2 linked regions of the Piscinibacter sp. HJYY11 genome follow. The protein of the gene in region 1 interacts with the protein of each later gene in a pairwise test. Links are inferred from orthologs where the notes say so. Each region holds a gene or a part of one and is shown in the gene's direction. Other genes may lie near its edges.

The links. Proteins that work in one complex are often made in the same cells at the same time.
Region 2: the proteins of pheT (region 1) and secD interact in binary tests that used the Escherichia coli proteins (3 or more experiments, as listed by UniProt). The link is inferred for Piscinibacter sp. HJYY11 from one-to-one orthologs.

Annotation. Positions count from the first base shown.
Region 1 is NZ_JAERQZ010000001.1:875,849-878,861, reverse strand. It holds pheT (phenylalanine--tRNA ligase subunit beta), read left to right. Parts: upstream 1-303; coding sequence 304-2,724; downstream 2,725-3,013. Other genes in the region: JI745_RS03950 (integration host factor subunit alpha), read left to right, coding at 2,781-3,013; pheS (phenylalanine--tRNA ligase subunit alpha), read left to right, coding at 1-282.
Region 2 is NZ_JAERQZ010000001.1:4,000,820-4,006,459, forward strand. The notes cover bases 151-3,030. They hold secD (protein translocase subunit SecD), read left to right. Parts: upstream 151-591; coding sequence 592-2,469; downstream 2,470-3,030. Other genes in these bases: yajC (preprotein translocase subunit YajC), read left to right, coding at 214-543; secF (protein translocase subunit SecF), read left to right, coding at 2,514-3,030. Outside these bases: more of secF, read left to right, coding at 3,031-3,548; JI745_RS18710 (DUF1631 family protein), read left to right, coding at 3,591-5,640. UniProt on the Escherichia coli protein: Part of the Sec protein translocase complex. Interacts with the SecYEG preprotein conducting channel. SecDF uses the proton motive force (PMF) to complete protein translocation after the ATP-dependent function of SecA.

The DNA of each region.
Region 1 (3,013 bases):
CTCAAGCTGCGCTTCCGCCCCAGCTATTTCCCGTTCACCGAGCCCAGCGCCGAGATCGACATCATGTTCGAGCGAGGGCCGCTGAAGGGCCGGTGGCTTGAAGTGTCCGGTTCTGGCCAGGTGCACCCGCAGGTCGTGCGCAACATGGGCCTCGATCCCGAGCGCTACATCGGCTTCGCCTTCGGCTCGGGCATCGACCGCCTGGCGATGCTGCGATATGGCGTGAGCGACCTGCGCATGTTCTTCGAGGGTGACTTGCGCTTCCTGTCGCAGTTCAAATAAATCAGAAGCAGAAAAGACGAGATGCAATTTCCAGAGTCCTGGCTGCGGGAGTTCTGCAACCCGCCCCTCACCACCGAACAGCTGGCCGACCTGCTGACGATGTCCGGCATGGAGGTCGAAGAGCTGCGCCCCGTCGCGCCACCGTTCTCCGACGTGGTCGTCGCCGAGGTGCTCGAGGTCGCGCGTCATCCGAACGCCGATCGGCTCAACGTCTGCCAGGTGCGCACCGGCAGCGGCCCGACGCTCAACATCGTCTGCGGCGCTCCCAACGTGCGCCCCGGCATCAAGGTGCCGTGCGCGCTGGTCGGTGCCCGGCTGCCGCCGGCGGAAGAGGGCGGTGCGCCCTTCGAGATCAAGCTTGGCAAGCTGCGCGGTGTCGAGAGCCAGGGCATGCTGTGCTCGGCGCGCGAGCTCAAGCTGTCGGAAGACCACGGCGGTCTGCTAATCCTTGCCGACGACGCGCCGGTGGGGATGTCGATCCGCGAGCACCTGAAGCTCGACGACACGCTCTTCACGTTGAAGCTCACGCCCAACCTCGGGCACTGCCTGAGCGTCTACGGCATCGCGCGTGAAGTTGCGGCGCTGACCGGCTCGCCGCTGTTGAAGCAGAGCTTCACGCCGGCGAAGATCGTGCACGCCGACAAGCTGCCGGTGCGCATCGAAGCCCCCGACCTGTGTGGCCGTTTCTCGGGCCGCATCATCCGCAACGTCAACACAAAGGCGAACACACCCGCGTGGATGGTCGACCGTCTCGCGCGTTGTGGCCAGCGTTCGGTCACCGCGCTCGTCGACATCTCGAATTACGTGATGTTCGAGTACGGCCGGCCGTCGCACATCTTCGACCTCGACAAGATTCACGGCGGCCTCGTCGTGCGCTGGGGCCGCAAGGGCGAGCAGCTCAAGCTGCTCAACGGCAACACGATCGAAGTCGACGAGCGGGTCGGTGTGATTGCAGACGATCAGGCCGTGGAGTCGCTCGCCGGCATCATGGGCGGTGACGCAACCGCGGTGTCCGACGACACGCGCAACGTCTACGTCGAAGCCGCGTTCTGGTGGCCCGAGGCCGTCGCTGGCCGTTCCCGCCGCTACAACTTCAGCACCGATGCCGGCCATCGTTTCGAGCGCGGCGTGGACCCCGCGCAGACAGTCGAGCACATCGATCACATCACGCAGCTGATCCTTGACATCTGCGGCGGCGAGCCGGCCGCCATGGACGACCAGGCGACGAAGCTGCCGGCGCGCAAGCCCGTGTCGCTGCGCGTCGATCGCGCAGCCAAGGTGATCGGCATGCCAGTCACGCAAGCCCAGTGCGGCGAAGTGCTGCGACGCCTCGGTCTTGAAGTGAGCGAAGCGCCCGGTGTGTTGACCGTCACGCCGCCGAGCTGGCGCTTCGACCTGCAGATCGAGGAAGACCTGATCGAGGAAGTGGTGCGCGTGCTGGGCTACCAGAACCTGCCCGACACCCCGCCGGTCGCGCCGATCCGTGCGCATGTGCGCAGCGAGTCGCGCCGCGGTGTGCATGAGATCCGCCACGCACTGGCGGCGCTCGACTATCAGGAGACGATCAACTTCAGCTTCGTCGAAGAGCGTTGGGAAAAAGAACTCGCCGGCAACGAGAACCCGATCCGCGTGCTGAACCCGATCGCCAGTCCGCTCTCGGTGATGCGCTCGAGCCTGATCGGCAGCCTTGTCTCGGTGCTTCGCTTCAACCTGACCCGGAAAGCCACGCGCGTGCGCATCGCCGAAGTCGGGCGTGTCTTCAAGCGGGACGCGGCCGTCGTCGACGGTGCCGGCGCGGTGGCGGGCATCGATCAGCCGATGCGTGTCGCCGGGCTGGCCTGTGACTCGGTGGATGAGCTGCAATGGGGCACGAAGGCGCGCCCGGTCGACTTCTATGATGTGAAGGGCGATGTCGAGGCCTTGCTCTCGCCGCGCGTGGCGCGCTTCGTGCCCGCTTCACACCCCGCCTTGCACCCAGGGCGCTCTGCACGTGTCGAGATCGACGGCCGGGTGATCGGCTTTGTCGGCGAGTTGCACCCTCAGTGGCGCCAGTCGTATGAGTTGCCGGGAACGCCGGTGCTCTTTGAGCTGGATCTGGCGGCGCTGACCGAGCGGCCGGTGCCGGCTTTCCAGCCGATCCCGCGGCAGCAATCGGCTTGGCGCGACATCGCCGTGATTGCAGGTGAGCAGGTCAGCCACGACGCCCTGATCGAAACCGCCAAGGGCGCCAACGAGCAACTCGTGCGCTCGGTGAAGCTGTTCGATGTCTACAAGCCGGCGGCCGGTGCGTCGACCGACATGGCTGCGGGTGAACGGAGTCTGGCCCTGCGCTTGGAGATCCTCGACGACTCGACCACCCTGACCGACGAGCGCATCGAATCGGTCAAGGCCGAGGTCGTGGCAGCGCTCGGCCAACGGCTGGGCGTGCGTCTGCGTGCGTGACCTACTGGATAACCCGAATGAGTACCCCACCTCCAGAGAAAGCGCCTGATCGGGTCATGCTCCCGATGCTCGAAACACCGACCTTGACCAAGGCCGAGCTGGCCGAGTTGCTTTTCGAGCGGCTCGGCCTCAACAAGCGCGAATCCAAGGACATGGTCGAAGCCTTCTTCGACATCATCCATGGGACCCTTGTCACCGGAGAAGACGTCAAGATGTCGGGGTTCGGCAACTTCAATATCCGCCGCAAGGCGCCTCGGCCGGGTCGCAACCCGCGTACCGGCGAGGCGAT
Region 2 (5,640 bases), 3.1 Mb from region 1 along the record:
CAGTATGGTCAGCAGGCGGTATTTGCGGAACAACTTAAAACTGCTTTTCTTATCCGGAAAAAGATTAAGGGCCGCTTGGCCGGAACCTCTTTCCACGCCGCGGGTCTGCGCCCAGGCCCCCATCGCTGCCCCTGGGTGAGGGGCATACAATTCCAAGCTTTCACTTCGGCGGGCGCCATCCAGCGCGCTTTCAGCCCCAACGAGGATCCACACGTGTTCATTTCCGAAGCCTTCGCACAAGCGGCCCCGGCGGCCGGCGCCTCCGATCCGCTGGGTGGCCTGACGGGCATGCTGCCCATCATCCTGATGTTCGTGGTGCTGTACTTCGTGATGATCCGCCCCCAGATGAAGCGGCAGAAGGAACACAAGGCCATGATCGACGCCATCGCCAAGGGCGACGAGGTGGTGGTCGCCGGTGGCGTGCTCGGCCGTGTGACCAAGCTCGGCGACAGCTTCCTGCATGTGGAAGTGGCCAACAACGTCGAGATCCAGGTGCAGCGCGGCGCGGTGGTGCAGGTGCTGCCCAAGGGCACCTTCAAATAAGACACACACAGACAAGCCGGCGCGAGCCGGCCTCGTGAAAGACACGACATGAACCGCTATCCGTGGTGGAAATACGCGATCCTTGCGGTCGCCTTGCTGGTCGGGCTGATCTACACGCTGCCCAACTTCTTCGGCGAGGCGCCGGCGGTTCAGGTCAGCAGTGGCAAGGCCACGCTCAAGCTCGACAGCGCGACCGCCCAGCGGGTCGAGCAGATCCTCAAGGCGGCGAACCTGCAGCCCGACTTCGTCGTCTTTGAAGGCAACAGCGTCAAGGCGCGCTTCTCCGACGGTGATGCCCAGCTCAAGGCCAAGGACGCCTTGGCCAGGGCGCTCAACCCCGACCCGACCGACCCGAGCTACATCGTCGCGCTCAACCTCCTCTCGCGGTCGCCCAAGTGGCTGACCTCGATGCGCGCCCTGCCCATGTACCTGGGCCTGGACCTGCGCGGCGGGGTGCACTTCCTGATGCAGGTCGACATGAAGGCCGCGCTCACGAAGAAGATGGAAGGCACGGCCACCGACATCCGCTCGCAGCTGCGTGACAAGAACCTGCGCTATGCCGGCATCAGCCGCGACGGCAACACGGTGGAGATCCGCTTCCGTGACCGCGAGACGCTGAAGGTCGGGGCCGACCTGCTCTCGCAGATGACCGACCTGCAGTGGACGCAGGTGCCCGACGGCACCGACATCAAGCTCATCGGCACGTTGAAACCCGAGGCCGCGCGTGCGGTGCAGGACGCCGCGCTCAAGCAGAACATCACCACCCTGCACAACCGGGTGAACGAGCTCGGCGTGGCTGAGCCGGTGATCCAGCAGCAGGGCGCCGACCGCGTCGTGATCCAGCTGCCCGGCGTGCAGGACACCGCCAAGGCCAAGGACATCATCGGCCGCACGGCCAACCTCGAATTCCGCCTGGTCGACATGTCGGCCGAGGCGCGAGCTGCTACCGAAGGCACGGGCCCGGTGCCCTTCGGCCGCGAACGCTTCACCGTCGGCCGTGGGGCGCCCGTCGTCACCTACAAGGAAGCGGTCGCCACCGGCGAGATGCTGACCAACGCGCAGCCGCGGCCCGACCAGAACAACCAGCCGGCGGTGTCGGTGAGCCTCGACGCCAAGGGCGGCCGCCTGATGCGTGAGATGACGCGCAACAACGTCGGCAACTACATGGCCGCCATCCTGTTTGAGAAGAACAAGGGCGAGGTGCTGACGGTCGCGCGCATCCAGAGCGAGTTCGGCAACGACTTCCAGATCACCGGCATGGGCACGACCGAGGCCGCCAACGACCTGAGCCTGCTGCTGCGCGCCGGATCGCTGGCCGCGCCGATGGAGATCATCGAAGAGAGCACCATCGGCCCGACGCTCGGCGCCGACAACATCGCCAAGGGTTTCAACAGCGTGATCTACGGCTTTGCGGCGATCGCGGCGTTCATGTGCCTGTACTACCTCTTGTTCGGCCTGTTCTCCACGCTTGCGCTCGGGTTCAACCTGCTGCTGCTGGTGGCCGTGCTGTCGATGCTGCAGGCCACGCTCACGCTGCCCGGTATCGCGGCCATCGCGCTCACGCTCGGCATGGCCATCGACGCCAACGTGCTGATCAACGAGCGGGTGCGCGAAGAGTTGCGGGCCGGCGCTTCGCCGCAGGCGGCGATCAACGCTGGATACGAGCGTGCGTTCGCCACCATCCTCGACTCCAACGTCACCACGCTGATCGCCGGCATCGCGCTTTTCGCCTTCGGCTCGGGCCCGATCAAGGGCTTCGCCGTGGTGCACTGCCTGGGCATCCTGACCTCGATGTTCTCGGCCGTCGTGTTCTCTCGCGGCCTGGTGAACCTCTGGTACGGCCGCCAGAAGAAGCTCAAGAGCGTGTCGATCGGGCAGGTGTGGAAGCCCAAGGCCGTGCCGGCCGAGACGCCGGCCAATCCGTGAGCCCGCTCGTCAGAGCGCAACAAGAACACAACCGGACCTGAGCAATGGAGTTCTTCCGCATCCACCGCGACATCCCGTTCATGCGGCATGCGCTGGTGTTCAACATCATCTCGGCCGCGACCTTCCTGCTGGCCGTGTTCTTCCTGGTCACGCGCGGCCTGCACCTGTCGATCGAGTTCACCGGCGGCACCGCGATTGAGGCGCACTACAAGCAGGCCGCTGACATCGCTAAGGTGCGCCACACCGTCGAGGCGATGAACGTCGGCGAAGTGCAGGTGCAGAACTTCGGCGACACCCACAACGTGCTGATCCGTCTGCCGGTGCGTGGCGACGGCAAGGTCGGCGACGTGGTCGAGAAGGTGTTCGCCGAGCTGTGCAAGGCCGAGTCGGGCACCGTGTCGCGCCGGGCCGTCACGACGGACAAGGGCGAGGTGATCGACAAGCCGGTCTGCGACGCCAACGGCGCCGAGCCGGTGGTGCTGGCCCGCAGCGAGTTCGTCGGCCCGCAGGTCGGGCGTGAGTTGGCTGAAGACGGCGCGAAGGCGCTGGCCTTCGTGGTCATCGGCATCATGATTTACCTGGCGTTTCGCTTCGAGTGGAAGTTCTCGGTGGCGGCGATCCTGGCGAACCTGCACGACGTGGTGATCATCCTGGGCTTCTTCGCCTTCTTCCAGTGGGAATTTTCGCTCTCGGTGTTGGCGGCGGTGCTGGCCGTCCTGGGTTATTCGGTGAACGAATCGGTGGTGATCTTCGACCGAATCCGTGAAGCGTTCCGCAAGTACCGCAAGATGAACACGCACGAGGTGATCGACCATGCGATCACCAGCACGATGAGCCGCACCATCATCACCCACGGCAGCACGCAGATGATGGTGCTGTCGATGCTGATTTTTGGTGGTCCGACGCTGCACTACTTCGCCATTGCGCTCACGATCGGCATCTGTTTCGGGATCTATTCCTCGGTGTTCGTGGCCGCCGCCATCGCGATGTGGCTGGGTGTGAAGCGCGAGGATCTGGTGAAGTCCGGCCCCTCGAAGGACGTCGATCCGAACGACCCCAACGCCGGGGCGGTGGTGTAGAGTAGGGCCATCCCTTACCGAGACATTTCGACCAACCGTCACATGGCGACCGCCGCCGATTCGTTGGCCCTGGCCGCCCAGGCGCGGCGCTCCTACGTGGAGCGCCTGTTGAGCGGTGTGCCCAGTGTGGTCCACGCGGTTGAAGAAGGGGCGCGATTGCTGGCCGGGCAGACCGCCGAGCACAGCATCCAGTACAAGCGGCGCGACGTTGCGGCGGATCTGCGCAAGTCGGCGCCCAACTGGATCAGCGGGATCATTGCCGCGCTGCGTAGCTCTCTCGTGAGCGGTGTCGTGTCGGCTTCGCGCCCGGGTGACCTGCCTCCCCCAGGGCGTAGCAACTCAGGAATGTCGTTGGTCGATGACGACACCATCGAGGTCGAGATCCTCAGCTCCCGGTTGGCGTTGGCGATGATGGACCGCGCTTCGTGGGAGTTCACCGATCTGCGTTCTCGCATGTCGGCGCTCGAGAAGCGCGATGAACTCGACGCCAATGACGTGCTGCGGCCCCATGTGCTGGCGCGCATCCTCACCGGCGCGTGGCGCGGTGCCTCGCTGAGCCAGGATGCCTGGCGCACGCTGCAGGCGGTGTTGCACGAAGAATTCGCGCACTTCGCCGAAGAGGCCTATCACGAGACCAACCGCTGGCTGATCCAGCAGCGGGTCCTGCCGGATATCGACCTTCGGCCCTTCATTCGCCGTACGCGCAACTCGTACGGTGTGCCGATCCCGGCAGGGGCCACGCCCAGCGCGCCGGTGCCGGCGGCCACGAGCGGGCATGGCCGATTGGGGAATGTGGGTGAAGAGACACGCCTGATGACGCGGGCCGGCGGTTTTGCGCGAGGCTCCGACCACGCAGAAGCAGTCCTGGGCCGTCTCAACCGCCTGATCGGTCGCCAGGTGCCCGACTTTGCCGGCACAGCCCAGATGCCGCATCAAGCCTCCGCCGGCTTGAAGGCTGCCATCAACGAAGCGCAACAGGGTATCCAGCGCCGTTTGGTGACGACCAGCGGCGCGGCCGTGCAAGCGGATGGCGCCCGTGTCGCCGAAGGCCCGGTCAGCACGCCGGCATTGCTGGAGGAACTGCACCAGCGCAAGCAGGCGCTGAAACAGGCAGCTTCCACGCCCGTCGAGCGCGCCACGATCGAGATCGTCGCCTTGTTGTTCCAGAGCATCCTGATGGAAGAGCGTATCCCGGCGGTGGTGCGGGTCTGGTTCGCGCGTTTGCAAATGCCGGTGCTGCGGGTGGCGGTGAGTGAGCCCGATTTCTTCGCCACCGTGGACCACCCGGCGCGTCGCCTGATCGACCGCATGGGTGCGTGCGTGATGGGGTTCGACTCCACCAGCCGCGCGGTGGCCGACACGCTCGAGAAGGAAATCAAGCGCGTCGTGCAGGTCGTCGAGGCCTACCCCGACACCGGCCGGCGTGTGTTCCAGACCGTGCTCACCGAATTCGAGAAGTTTCTCGAACACTATTTCAAGAACGAGAACGAGACCACCCGCAAGGGCGTTTCGCTTGCGCAGCAGGTCGAGCAGCGTGAAACCCTGGCGATCCAGTACACGATCGAGCTGCGCAAGATGCTCAACGAGGTGCCGGTGCAGGAGGGTGTGCGCGAGTTCCTCTTCCACGTGTGGGCCGACGTGATGGCGATGACCGCGGTCAAGCATGGGCCGCAGGGCAACGAAACCAAGGCGATGAAGCGCGTGGCGGCTGACCTCATCTGGTCGGCCAGTGCCAAGGTCTCGCGCGAAGAGCGGGCGGAGGTGATCCGCCGGCTCCCTCCGCTGCTGAAGACGCTGCGCGAGGGGATGGACCACGCCAACATCTCGGGCGACAAGCAGGACGAGCACATCCAGAAGCTCAACAACTCCCTGGCGGCAGCCTTCACGGCCAAGACGGCAACCATTGCACCGGAGCGCCTTGAGGAGCTGATGGCACGCCTGGAGACGCTCGAAGAGCTGCTGCCGGAGTCCGACGACATCGAGATCGATGAGTCGATGGTGCTCGACCTGTCAGGCCATGAGAGTGCCGAGCTGGAGGTGGTCGGCGAGGGCGGCTCCATGGCCACCCCTGCCATGCTGGCCTGGGCCAAGG